Regions from separate parts of the Peribacillus sp. FSL M8-0224 genome, predicted to be linked through region 2. Evidence: riboswitches for the same ligand, from Rfam matches in the RefSeq annotation. Region 2 holds a riboswitch; the other holds the start of a gene.
The links. A riboswitch is a leader RNA that binds a small molecule or an ion and turns the genes downstream of it on or off. The one in region 2 is predicted to bind glycine.

Region 1: it holds a riboswitch for glycine, as region 2 does, so the genes downstream of both, gcvT (glycine cleavage system aminomethyltransferase GcvT) here and MKX49_RS00955 (amino acid permease) in region 2, are expected to answer to the same signal.

Annotation. Positions count from the first base shown of each region.
Region 1 covers NZ_JBBOOJ010000001.1:3,161,353-3,167,899, reverse strand. The annotation lists gene MKX49_RS15135 (hypothetical protein) at 1-314, shown strand, start outside; gene comGF (competence type IV pilus minor pilin ComGF) at 262-741, shown strand; gene comGG (competence type IV pilus minor pilin ComGG) at 734-1,120, shown strand; gene MKX49_RS15120 (YqzE family protein) at 1,213-1,398, shown strand; gene MKX49_RS15115 (YqhG family protein) at 1,443-2,240, opposite strand; gene MKX49_RS15110 (DEAD/DEAH box helicase) at 2,218-3,906, opposite strand; glycine riboswitch at 4,283-4,370, shown strand; glycine riboswitch at 4,374-4,456, shown strand; gene gcvT (glycine cleavage system aminomethyltransferase GcvT) at 4,597-5,703, shown strand; gene gcvPA (aminomethyl-transferring glycine dehydrogenase subunit GcvPA) at 5,721-6,547, shown strand, end outside.
Region 2 covers NZ_JBBOOJ010000001.1:201,342-207,888, forward strand. The annotation lists gene argH (argininosuccinate lyase) at 1-350, shown strand, start outside; gene MKX49_RS00940 (hypothetical protein) at 673-879, shown strand; gene MKX49_RS00945 (sodium:solute symporter family protein) at 1,013-2,491, opposite strand; gene MKX49_RS00950 (DUF3311 domain-containing protein) at 2,488-2,688, opposite strand; gene MKX49_RS00955 (amino acid permease) at 2,962-4,305, opposite strand; glycine riboswitch at 4,501-4,579, opposite strand; gene MKX49_RS00960 (amino acid permease) at 5,073-6,461, shown strand; gene MKX49_RS00965 (hypothetical protein) at 6,486-6,547, opposite strand, start outside.

The DNA.
Region 1 (6,547 bases), 3.0 Mb from region 2:
ACCTTGAACTGATGGCTGCATTTTCCGTTTGTATATTACTGGTCCTTGCCATTTTACCAATGCTTGAAGAGGTATTGACGCATCGGAAAGATATTTCCGTAAGGACAGAAGCCCACCATTTATTATATGAAAGGTTGACGGCGTTCATGGATGGGGAGATTCAGGCAGTTGGTCAGGAGATCATTTACAAAAAAAGAAGCTTTGAATTGGTTTGGAAGGACCATGGGGATTTCCCGGGAATGATTGAAGGGTGTGTACGCTATGAAGATGAAACGGGTAATTGGGAATCCATTTGTGATGCTGCAAAAAAATGATGGCTTTACGATGATCGAATTGCTTTTTTCTTTATTGATTTTAATGACGACGTCGCTTTTTGTTCTGCAGCTCTTCTCAATCATTCACACCCAGATGAGGTCCGTTGATAAATTGCATCCTAAAGAGTGGGAGGTCTTTACCATGCAAATGAAGCAGGAGGTCCGGAGTTCCAAAGCTCAAGATGTAATGGGAAATAAATTATATTTGCTTTCAGGTGAACAATTATCATCGCTGGAACAATATGAAGATAAGGTACGAAGACGAGTGGATGGTATGGGGCATGAGGTCATCTTGCAGAACATTTCGGAATTCCGGGTCGATAAGGATGGAAGTGTCATTGTTATAAATATAACGGATAAAGCAGGGACTACTTTCAGTCGAAGATTTCATCCCTTCTTTAGGAATGATACGAAAGTCGATGAATAATCAAAAAGGAGTCGTTTTCCCGATGGTCATGATTGTGGCGAGTGTTTTCATCATGTTCACGATACTAATGATCGACCAGTTTATCATTGATAAAAAGTTTTATAAAGAAGTGGAAGAGTCGCTTGTGGCCGACCATCTTGTCCATCTAGCCATCAAGGATGTGACGGCAGAGTGGGGCGAAGAAATCCCGAAAATCATCCAGGGGGAAAAATCATATCCCAAGGGTGTGGTGCGATATTCCTTAATGAAGCAAGAAGGTCCTTACGTCTATATCGAGTTTTCTTCCAAAACTAAAAATGACCGAGAGGGAAGGGTCATCATTCAATACGATAAAGAAGCGGGGGAAGTGAAAGAATGGTTGGAGAAGCAAGCTATGTAATACCAAAACGACAGGTTCACGTGTTCAGGGAGCAAGGGAAGGAATAAAAAAAGCGTAAACCGGACATACTTTGCGTAGGGTGATGATTTTATATGTCTACAAACGCTTATATTAAATATCTGACGCAGCAGCTTGTCGAGTATTTCAATCTGACGAAAAAAGAACGAAAAGAAAAACGCCGTCACAGAAAAGAGGATAAAAACCATGGTATGTCCCATTGGTTTGGCATTGTCCCTTTTGCTTTGTCGATGTTTGTAAGGAAAACGATCAAAAAGTAAAACAGATGTCCTGAACTTTGGACATCTGTTTTTTTGTTCTTTACTTATCCCAACGCCCTATCTGAAAGGTAAAATAATCCTCCGTTGATGATGGATATTCTGATGTTGGGTTCATACTGTGCTTTTAGTGCTTCTTTTTCGGTATAATAGCTCTCACTTTTTTCGTCCATATCCTTGTAAAAATGCTCCAATAAATTCAAGTCATTCTGCCAGCGCAGCATTGCCTCCTCCGCCCAGGAATGGTCATCATCCTCGAAACTGGTTCTGATGTATGTATCCAGTCTTGCCAATCCACTCTTGGGCATGATCAAAGGTGAAAGTGTAAAGGAGTAATCCGGTATTTTCGGGGTGACGTTAATCGGTAAAACCCGATGGTGAAACCCTTCCATTATTTCACCCGAGATTAAATTCAATCCGATTGACATGAAAGTATCTTTTTTGCGGTCGCATTGATACGATATTTTCACATTCAAGGTCAGCCAAGGAAACAAAGGATTATTTCTGCCTTTTGATGGAGGCGTATTCTCAAAAAGTCTAGTATACCCTGCCAGCTTTTTGGTTGATTGAATAATCTGGTGAAGGCGAGGGGAGCCAAAATGAATCATTTCTCCCTTTAAATCGGATGGAGCTTGTTCTGGGTCGGTAATGAAAGTGATCTGTGCCGGGTTCGGAACACCTCCTGTTTTTTCTAGATAATGCCAATAAAAGGGTCTGTTCATTAATTCCTTATCCATTTCAATCGTCAATTGCACTGTAAGGTGGGTTGGTGCATTATCCAGTATTTCACAATCGTTGGCTTTAAAGAAAGTGATTAAAAAATCATGAATTTCCCGTTGCTGCATGAACCTCACCTTCCTTCATTGATTGAGCGAATTGGATCAATGATGAAAAATTATCCATCTTGATTTTCATTTCGCCCTCTGTTTTGGACTCGCCGACCACATCAATTAAATATTCTTCAATGTTGTTAATATCCAGTTTGGTTAGAATATCATCCAATTCACCGATTACTTTTTCAAATAAATTTATTTTTTCGTATAGTAACTTCAGTATATGTTCTTCAACTGTATTTTTCGTGGCAAAGTTATAAATCATCACATCTTCTTCCTGACCAAGGCGGTGGATCCGTCCAATTCTCTGTTCAAGCCTCATTGGGTTCCATGGCAGGTCAAAATTAATCAAGTGATGGCAAAACTGAAGGTTTATCCCTTCCCCGCCAGCTTCTGTTGCGATTAATACCTGAATATTCTTTTGGAATAATTCTCGCATCCAGTCTTTCTTTCCGCGCTTAAAACCGCCCCGGAAAGGAACAGAAGAAATTCCATTCTGCTGTAGGTACCATTGGAGATATAGTTGAGTCGCCCTATATTCCGTAAAGATAATTACTTTGTCATCAATTTTCTTGATCAGTTCCAAAGCTTTTTCAGCCTTTGAGTTCTGGACCGTTTCATTCACTTTAGTAAATAAATCATCAAGCTTTGCCAAAAAATCAGGGGAAGGCTGATCGTATTTATCTCTCATATTCTTTAATGTATAAAAGACAGCCTCTCTGCTGCTGCATGCTTCCCTTTGGAGAGTGAGAGCCGAAAAGGCGCTTCCTTTTGATCCATCCGAAATTGGCTTGAATTTGGAAACAGCATCATACAATGCTTGTTCCGTTGGAGAAAATTCAATGGTGATGGTTTCCACATGCCGTTTTGTCCATTCAATGCCAGTATCGGCCCGCCGGTTTCGAATCATGACAGTGTTGACCAGTTCCTTTAGGTGTTCATCTTCAGTTATGTTCCGGCCTTTCCCTTTATACTTTTCCGAAAAGAGTGAGGCATTTCCCAAGTGGCCCGGTTTCAATAACGAAACGAGGTGGAATATCTCCTCGACTTTATTTTGAATCGGAGTGGCTGTCAGGAGTAAGCAAAATTTCTTTTTCAGATTTTGGACGAATTCATAGTTCTTCGTCTTATTATTTTTAAGTTTATGAGCTTCATCAATAATGATGAAGTCATATTCCTGAGTAAAGATGATATCTCGATGTGGAGCGCGTTTCGCTGTATCAATGGATGAAATGACTACATCACAGGAGTCCCAGACATAACTTTTTCTCTGAACGACTGCCGGAATATGGAACTTGGTATTCAATTCAAATGCCCATTGTGTGACAAGGGAAGCCGGAACAAGGATCAATACTTTTTTTACAAGGCCCCTAATCATATACTCTTTTAGGATCAAGCCTGCTTCAATTGTTTTTCCCAGCCCTACCTCATCAGCCAAAATGGCTTTTCCATTCATCTTTTCCACTACTTGCTTCGCCGCTTCCAATTGATGGGGAAGCGGGGTTAGCTGAGGAAGGTGCTTGGGCGCCTGTAAACCTTCAAAATCAGGGATGATAAGGTTTTCCTCCATTTGAACCGCCAACTTATAAAGCTCCCAATTTCCCCATGGACCGTCATTTTCCATCTTTTGCAGAAACTCGTCATTCCATTCAGAATTGAAGGATATATTGATTTTCATAGAAATAACTCCCTCTTAAATCATAATTTCCTTAATATAAGGTCAAAACCCGAACATTTCATATGTGAAGTAAGAAAAATATTTCTCTTCAAAAGATATTGCAGAGATAAGATTCTTAGGGTAGGATATAAGTATATTTAGAAAATTCCAATTTCCAAACGCTACAAAGAATGTTTGTACATTAATTTTGCAGTTCGCGTTTTCTTAGTATGGGCTATAGGCTCCTAATTTATCCAAGATTACTGAAGGAGATCAGTCAAACGGTTTCTGAAGTTTTAGGAGAATTGGCAGAGAATGCATCCCATTTATGCTAAAAGGTTTTACCAATGCTTGGGGCTTATTCGTTTCCTTTCAATGGTAGACCATTTATATGCGGGTGAAGATAAGGGGAGAGACTACGGATGTAGCGCCGAAGGAGCAAACTTAGCAGTGAATCTCTCAGGCAAAAGAACTCTTATTGGACGCAACTCTGGAGAGCGCCGCCTGTTATGGACGGCCACCAAAGGGGAAAACCTATTACATAGGTAAACTTTCAGGTTTCAGGACAGAGAAAAAGCTCAAACGGGCTTTCTCTGTCCTTTTTTGTGCTTTTTTCACATCATGAATCAGGATGTATCTGATGCGTAATGACAAGAAGCTTTTGATAATGAAGCCAATTAATTTTTTAAAAAATCTGAAGGGGGTCATGTTTTGACCAATTTAAACAGAACACCACTATTTGAGGTTTATCGTGAATATGGAGGTAAAACGATTGATTTTGGCGGCTGGGAACTTCCTGTCCAATTTTCGGGTATAAAAGATGAACATGAAGCCGTACGGACAAAAGCGGGGTTATTTGATGTTTCCCATATGGGGGAAGTCGATGTTAAGGGGCCTGGGAGCCTTTCCTTTTTACAGAAGATGCTGACCAATGATATATCAAAGCTGCAACAAGGCGGTGCCCAATATACCGCCATGTGTTATGAAAACGGAGGCACGGTTGATGATCTTATCGTGTATAAAAGGGCTGAGGACGACTATCTGCTCGTGGTCAATGCAGCGAATACAGAAAAAGATTTCAATTGGCTGCAAGCTAATTTAACGGAAGATGCCCAAATTACGAATGTATCAAGTGACTATACACAGCTGGCACTTCAAGGACCGGCTGCAGAGAAGATATTACAAAAACTATCGGGAAGTACTGACTTAAGTGAAATTGGATTTTTCAGGTTCAAGGATCATGTCATGATTAACGGTATCTCCACGCTGGTATCCCGTACTGGATACACTGGTGAAGATGGTTTTGAGATATATAGCGACAGTGAAAATGGCCCTGCCCTTTGGAAGGCGATTATGGATGCCGGTAAGGAAGAGGGGGTTCAGCCGATTGGTTTAGGTGCTCGTGATACCCTGCGTTTTGAAGCGAAACTGCCGCTGTATGGGCAGGAGCTTTCAGCGGACATCACCCCGATAGAAGCCGGGATTGGTTTTGCAGTAAAAGTGGATAAGGAAGTTGATTTTTTCGGGAAAGCCGTTCTTGCTGAGCAAAAGGAGAAAGGGGCTCCCCGAAAGCTTGTGGGAATTGAAATGATTGACCGTGGCATTCCACGTCATGGGTATAAGGTCTACAGCGGTGATGAAGTCATTGGCGAGGTCACGACTGGTACCCAATCGCCAACATTGAAGAAAAACGTTGGATTGGTACTTATCGATAAGGAATTTTCGGTTCTGGATGCGGAAGTCGAAGTGGAAATCCGTTCCAAACGTTTGAAAGCCGTTATAATACAAACACCTTTTTATAAAAAACCACGTAAATAGAGGGGAATGGTCATTAGATGAAACATCGTTATTTACCCATGACAGAGCAAGATAAACAAGAAATGCTGGAAGCGATAGGGGTATCCACTGCTGAAGAACTTTTCAATGATATCCCTGAAAGCGTTCGTTTTCAAGGAGAATACGATATCAAGCCTGCTAAATCGGAACCTGCATTAATGAAAGAATTATCAAGGCTTGCTGCAAAGAATGCGGACCTTAAAAATTATGCTTCCTTCCTTGGTGCGGGTGTCTATGACCATTACGCCCCGGTCATCGTCGATCATGTTCTTTCCCGTTCTGAGTTTTATACGGCTTATACACCGTATCAGCCTGAAATTTCACAGGGCGAGCTTCAAGCAATCTTTGAATATCAAACGATGATATGTGAATTGACGGGCATGGATGTGGCTAACTCCTCCATGTATGACGGCGGGACGGCGCTGGCTGAAGCAGCGATGCTTGCTTCAGGACAGACAAGGCGGAAGAAGATTCTCATTTCAGGAACCGTTCATCCTGAATCAAGAGAAGTTGTGAAGACATATGCGAAAGGGCAACGCGTGGAAGTGATCGAAATTCCTCATAAAGACGGTGTGACGGACTTAGCTGCTTTAAGGGAATTGGCAAATGATGACATTGCAGGAGTGATCGTGCAATATCCGAACTTTTTTGGCCGGATCGAGCCATTGAAAGAAATGGAAGAAATCATTCATGGCGTCAAGTCCATGTTTATCGTTTCCAGTAATCCGCTTGCTTTGGGAGCTTTGACATCCCCTGGTGCACTCGGTGCAGATATCGTAACGGGGGATGCTCAGCCATTCGGCATTCCAGCGGCATTCGGTGGACC
Region 2 (6,547 bases):
ATACCCTATCAAGAGATTACGACATATCCTTTAGAAAAGCCCATTCGATAGCCAGTCATATTGCAAAAAAGTCGATTAGTGAAGGGAAAGAGCTATATGATTGGGACACACAAGAAATCAACAAGATCATAAATGAATTCGTTTCAGTGAACATAGCAGAAGATGAATGGAAAAAAATAATCTCTCCCGAATATTTTGTGGAAATCAGAAGCATTCAAGGCGGGCCCTCCCCGAAAGAGGTTACGAGAATGATTGTAAATAGAAAACAAAAACTGGAACAAGAGTTGCAGGAATATAAGAAAGTGGTCAAAGAATTGAATGATGGCAGGAAGGCTTTAGTGGATTACTGAAATGAACTTTAACGGGCATGAAAGTCACGAGTATTTGCTTCAAACTCACGAGTAAAAGCATGAAATTCACGAGTATTTGCTCCTAACTCACGAATAAAAGCATGAACCTTCTGAAGAGAGTTTTTTTGTTGGCTCGGAAGCAATACGATCCATTTTACTGAGAAAGCTTCATATTTTATGATATATAGTCATTCTTTATCAGGGTGGCTATTTATTTTGGATTTTTAATGCAACTGAGTCATCCCCAGAGACAATGAATGTAGATTTATTCCTAAAAACAATTCTATTATTTGGAAAACATATAATATGAGGAGGAATGTTAATGTCAAATAGATATCAGTTCGGTGTTATCCTGATTTTAATAGCTTTCGTAATATCGATTACTTTTTGTTTGAATCCGGAAGTCTTATTAAGAGGTGGATATGATTTAGCTATTGATGGTCTGGTAGTATCCAGAACCTTGATGATTATTTTTTCGTTGTATTTATTAGTTAAAATAGGGGATTTGTTTATAAACAGAAAAGATTAATAGTCTAAAATGAGGTTTCCTATAAACAATATTGAGAAAAAGACACTATACTTGGCTGTCGATAATAAGTAAGGCTCAGTCTTTTGACTGAGCCTCCAATGTTTATTTATCCATAACCAGTTTCAAATTTGCTTCATATATCGTTAATGGATTTAGGTTCCAACTGAACCGCGTGCTTTCTGAAAGCAATACTCACCGTGATCATCACAATGAAATTGACTGCCAATGCAATGATTCCCACATTCAAATCTTTTGCTGCTTGCGGCAAGGATGGAAACAAGGTCCCTATTGTCGATTGGCTGAGTGTAATGCAGATTACGATGGCCAATCCGGTAATGATGCCGGCGATTGCGCCAAATTTATTGATCGGATTATTCCTTTTCAGACTAAAGAGAAGGGATGGAAAGAGCTGTGTGATGAGACTGTATCCCATAAGAATTAATGCCGACATCGTTTCGCCGCCGTTTAAGGTGAAGTAGACGGCTATAAGGGCAATGATTGGCACAAGGAACTTTGCCAATCGTACAATGTGGCGATCGGATACGGCAGGTGCAAATTCCTTATAAACGTTTTTCGCGAGCAGTGTAGCGACGCTCATCAAAAGCATGGATCCCGGCACCAATGCGGTCAACAATCCAGCGCCGCCGATTATGCCTATAAACCATGGATCAAAGGTCTCGATCGAAAGGCGCAGCAATGAGAGGTCTGCATCTGCCCCAACGAGTCCGGGCACTTTCAATATAGCTGTAAACCCAACGAAAAAGACGAATAACAGCATGAGTGTATATAAAGGGCTGATGATGGCGTTCTTTCGAAATACCTTGCCGCTGCGTGCTGAATAAACAGCGCTGAAAACCTGTGGCCACATATAGAAACCGAATACGAGCAATATTACCGTGGAGATGAACCATGATACGCTAAGTCCCTGATCTGGGAACTTAAGAAAACCAGGCTTGGCCGCATCAATCGCTTCAAACATCGGCTGAAATCCGCCAAAGTAATGAATCGGCAGATAAATCCCCAAAAATCCTATTATGGCGACCATCATGATATCTTTAATGACCGCTGTCCAAACTGAACCGTGTATACCGGAGATCATCACATAAATGGTAAGGCTGATCGCCCCCATCCAAACTGCCTCAGACATAGAGATGGCACCATAAGATGCTTCTGAAACAATGATCCCCAATCCTTTCAGCTGCACGACGATCACTGGAATCATCGACACCACACCGACAAGCGCAGCCAAAATTCCTAAACCGGGACTCTTATATTTGCTTACAAAGAAATCGGATTGAGACATCAGTTTATTTTCCTTGGCATATCTCCATATTTCCGGCAGGAGCCAATAGGATAATACGTAAGACAAAGTAATGTAAATTAGAACATATAGTGCGGGTGCGCCCTTGCCATAAGCCCAGCCGCTGCCGCCCAGGAAGGAGAAGGTCGTATAGATTTCCCCGGCCATCAGCAGAAAGACGAATATCGCACCAAAACCGCGTCCGCCAACCGTCCATTGTTCCAAGTCCATATCTTTTCCTTTTGAAGAGCGTATGCCTAAAAATATCGATAGAAGTAAAAATGCTAAAATGATTAAGAGAGCAATATTCATTCCTGGTCACCTTCCCGATTCCTGGGATCCAGCTTATACATGATGCCCAGTATGGCAGAGGTAAGGACCACCCACATAGCCATCCAGAACATATTGAAAGGCATCCCTAATACATATGGTTCTATTTTATTAACAAAAGGCAGAAATCCTAGTATGCCTATAAAAGGAACTAGAGTAAGAATATATATAATCTTCATTAAACAACCCCCTCCGTTTTAAATAAAGTGAAACGCCCACCAATGGGGGTTTATTCTTCAATGCCACTGATGGATATGTGAACCGAACCGGATGAAAAATTCATACATGACGGAAAAGGTCCGATAATATATATTAGCTTACACTATTTTGATATAAAATTTAATGCAGTTGCCTGATATATTTGAGCAACTGTGCGCAGACAGCCGAACAATGATATGTTCATAAAACAGATAAAGCCTTGAATTCATATTGAGTTCAAGGCTTTATTTCCTTTAGCTATATTTTTTCCTAGAGTTATATAGTATTACCAAAAGTATGAACCAGATTGGGGTCAAGAGCAGTGATAGTCGTGTAGCTTCAGCGAATAGCATAACAATAAGGATGAACAGGAATAATCCTAATATGGCGTAATTGACAAAGGGTGTAAAAGGAGCCTTGAAAGTCGATTTTGCTCTTAGGTCAGGCCTTGTTTTCGAATATTTGATATGGGAAATCAAGATAATGCTCCATACCCATATGAAACAGATGGCACTGATGGTCGTCACGACGGTAAATGCCTGTTCAGGTATCAGTTTGCTTAATAATGCCCCTATTGATACAACGATTGTGGATGTTAATAAGGCATTGCTCGGAACAGCCTGTTTATTTAATTTTTCCAGTTTAGCAGGGGCTTCGCCATTCCTGCTTAACGTATAAAGTATTCGGCTCGTTGAAAATAAACCGCTGTTGCATGCAGAAGCAGCGGATGTCAAAACGACGAAGTTGATGATCCCTGCAGCGACAGGAATGCCGATTAACGCAAAGACCTCTACAAATGGGCTGCTTGTGGCATCCAGTTGTGTCCATGGGTTGACGCAGAGAATGACGAATAGTGCCCCAACATAGAAAAGTAAAATCCGGACAGGGATTTTATTGATTGCAGATGGAATGTTCTTTCTCGGGTTTGCCGTTTCTGCTGCAGAAACCCCGACCAATTCGACACCGACAAATGAGAAGACGACCAGCTGTAAAGATAATAGGAATCCAGAAATGCCATTAGGGAACATGCCCCCATGATTCCATAGGTTCGTTAGGGAAACCGTTCCGCTATTGGTATTGAAGCCGATGATCAGAAGGAAGATTCCTACGATGATCAAGGCGATTATCGTGATTACTTTAATGATGGCAAACCAGAATTCCAATTCGCCAAAGATCTTAACGGTCAATAGGTTCAATCCTAACAGAATGACCAGGCATAGCAGAGCCGGAATCCATTGAGGGACATCAAACCAATATTGCATATAAACACCGACAGCTATGATATCGGCCATTGCGGTCATGATCCAACAAAACCAATATGTCCAACCTGTCACGAAGCCGGCCCATGGACCGACATATTCAGTTGCGAATTCAGTGAATGATACATACCCTGCATTGGATAAGAGCAATTCCCCCAGGGCCCTCATCACAAAAAACAAGGCAATCCCTATTATCAGATAAGAGAATAATATGGAAGGCCCCGCCAATTGTATGGCTTTTCCGGAACCTAAAAATAAACCGGTGCCAATGGTTCCTCCTATTGCAATCAGTTGTACATGTCGATTTTTTAAATCTCTTTTTAATTCTTGTTTAGCCAATTCGTACGCCCCCGTTTTTATAGTCTTGGTAGTGAAGTGAATGAGTTTACCTGCATGGTCTTGGAGAGAGGGACGTGATTGTCGTCCAGCTTGCCTTTCCCATTTGTTGTTTTAGTCCAATCACAAAATGGACAATAAAAAAAGAGATTGGATAATACCAATCTCTTAAAGGGTTCAGAATAACAATATATCATTCGTTACTCTTCTGTCCTTTTGCCTGAGATTGTGAATCCTTCGGCGCTGCATCTTGTACAGTCTCTCCAGAAGCTGCTCCTGCTATAGTGTCATCCATAGCATTCATCGCTTGCTTTTATGCGGTTGTGAAGAAAGTCAGTCAGTATAATTTTCCACTGCTTGATCATTCATTATGCTTATAAAATAATATTGGAATTCTATCATCTATTTTTCGGTAGGTCAACAATTTTTTTGAAAGGAAACAGGCATTATCTGTAGTTTAATAGTGGTCTTAATTTTTATAAAGGTACTTGAAAAATTTATTTTTTTGGATGATCACTATTATGAAATATTGATCATCATTTTTTAAAAATGATATTTTTCGATTAGGAAAATTGCCAAGATATATTTGGCAACTGTTTATTTCAAAAATACAATTGTATTTTTACAGAATATTTACTATTATAAGATAAGAAAACATAAATGAAGTGTTATTGATATTTTTTCGATAGAGCATTTCTAACCGCAATAATTAATAAGTTCGTGGTAAGGATAGAAAAGCATTACCGATATTGCATCTGGGGGAGTTAAACATGTCGAACAAGGAATTAAAGAGAGGGCTAGAATCACGTCACATTCAAATGATAGCTTTGGGCGGAACCATCGGTGTCGGGTTATTCATGGGATCGGCGAGCACGATCAAATGGACAGGGCCCTCTGTAATGCTTGCTTATGCCATCGCAGGTATTTTTATATTTTTCATCATGCGTTCCATGGGTGAGATGCTTTATTTAGAACCGACTACAGGTTCTTTTGCAACCTTTGCGAGCAGCTATATACATCCTTTGGCAGGTTATATGACTGCTTGGAGCAATTGGTTTCAATGGGTAATCGTCGGAATGTCCGAAATCATTGCGGTTGGCTTGTATATGCAATATTGGTTCCCGGAGTTACCGGCCTGGATACCAGGTGTGGTCGCCATGTTCATCTTGGGAGCGGCCAACCTCATTTCCGTTAAATCCTTCGGGGAATTTGAATTCTGGTTTGCACTTATAAAAATCATAACGATTATATTGATGATCGTTGCCGGCCTAGGCCTTATCTTCTTTGGAATAGGGAATGGCGGGGATGCGATTGGATTATCGAATCTTTGGGAAAATGGCGGCTTCTTTACGGGAGGCTGGACAGGATTCTTCTTTGCGCTTTCGCTTGTCGTGGCTTCCTATCAAGGCGTTGAGCTTATCGGCATCACAGCCGGAGAAGCGAAAGACCCAACGAAGACCGTAACAAAAGCGATCCAATCAATCATATGGCGCATATTAATTTTCTATATTGGTGCCATATTCGTCATCGTGACAGTCTTCCCTTGGGATCAACTGGATGACTTAGGCAGCCCATTCGTTTCAACCTTTGCTAAAATAGGTATCACAGCAGCAGCAGGCATCATCAATTTTGTCGTAATCACTGCGGCAATGTCTGGATGCAACAGTGGTATTTTCAGTGCAGGGCGTATGCTTTACACACTGGCATTGAATGGCCAAGCTCCGAAAATCTTTGCTAAAGTATCTAAAAATGGAGTGCCGGCATATTGTACGATCGCTGTACTTTTAGGATTGGGCATCGGAGTTATCCTGAACTATCTTGCACCGCCGCAAGTATTCCTTTATGTGTACAGTGCGAGTGTTTTACCTGGGATGATTCCATGGTTTGTCTTACTGATCAGTGAGCTTAAATTCAGAAAGGTAAATGCCGCTGAAATGGAGAAACATCCGTTCAAAATGCCGTTGGCCCCTTACAGTAACTATGCGACAATAGCCTTTTTACTGATGGTGCTGGTAGGTATGTGGATCAATCCTAGTACAAGGATTTCCTTGGTTGTCGGGATCGTTTTCCTAGCCTTGGTAATAGCAAGTTATTACATGCTGAAAATGGATAAACGAACACCATTGGACGTTAAATCCGATGATGAGATTTCAGGATAAGAAATTCTATTAAAAAGCCCTTCTCTAATTCGAGAAGGGCCTTTTTTGTCCTTGTAGATCAATTGTGGAATTCACGAGTAAAACAG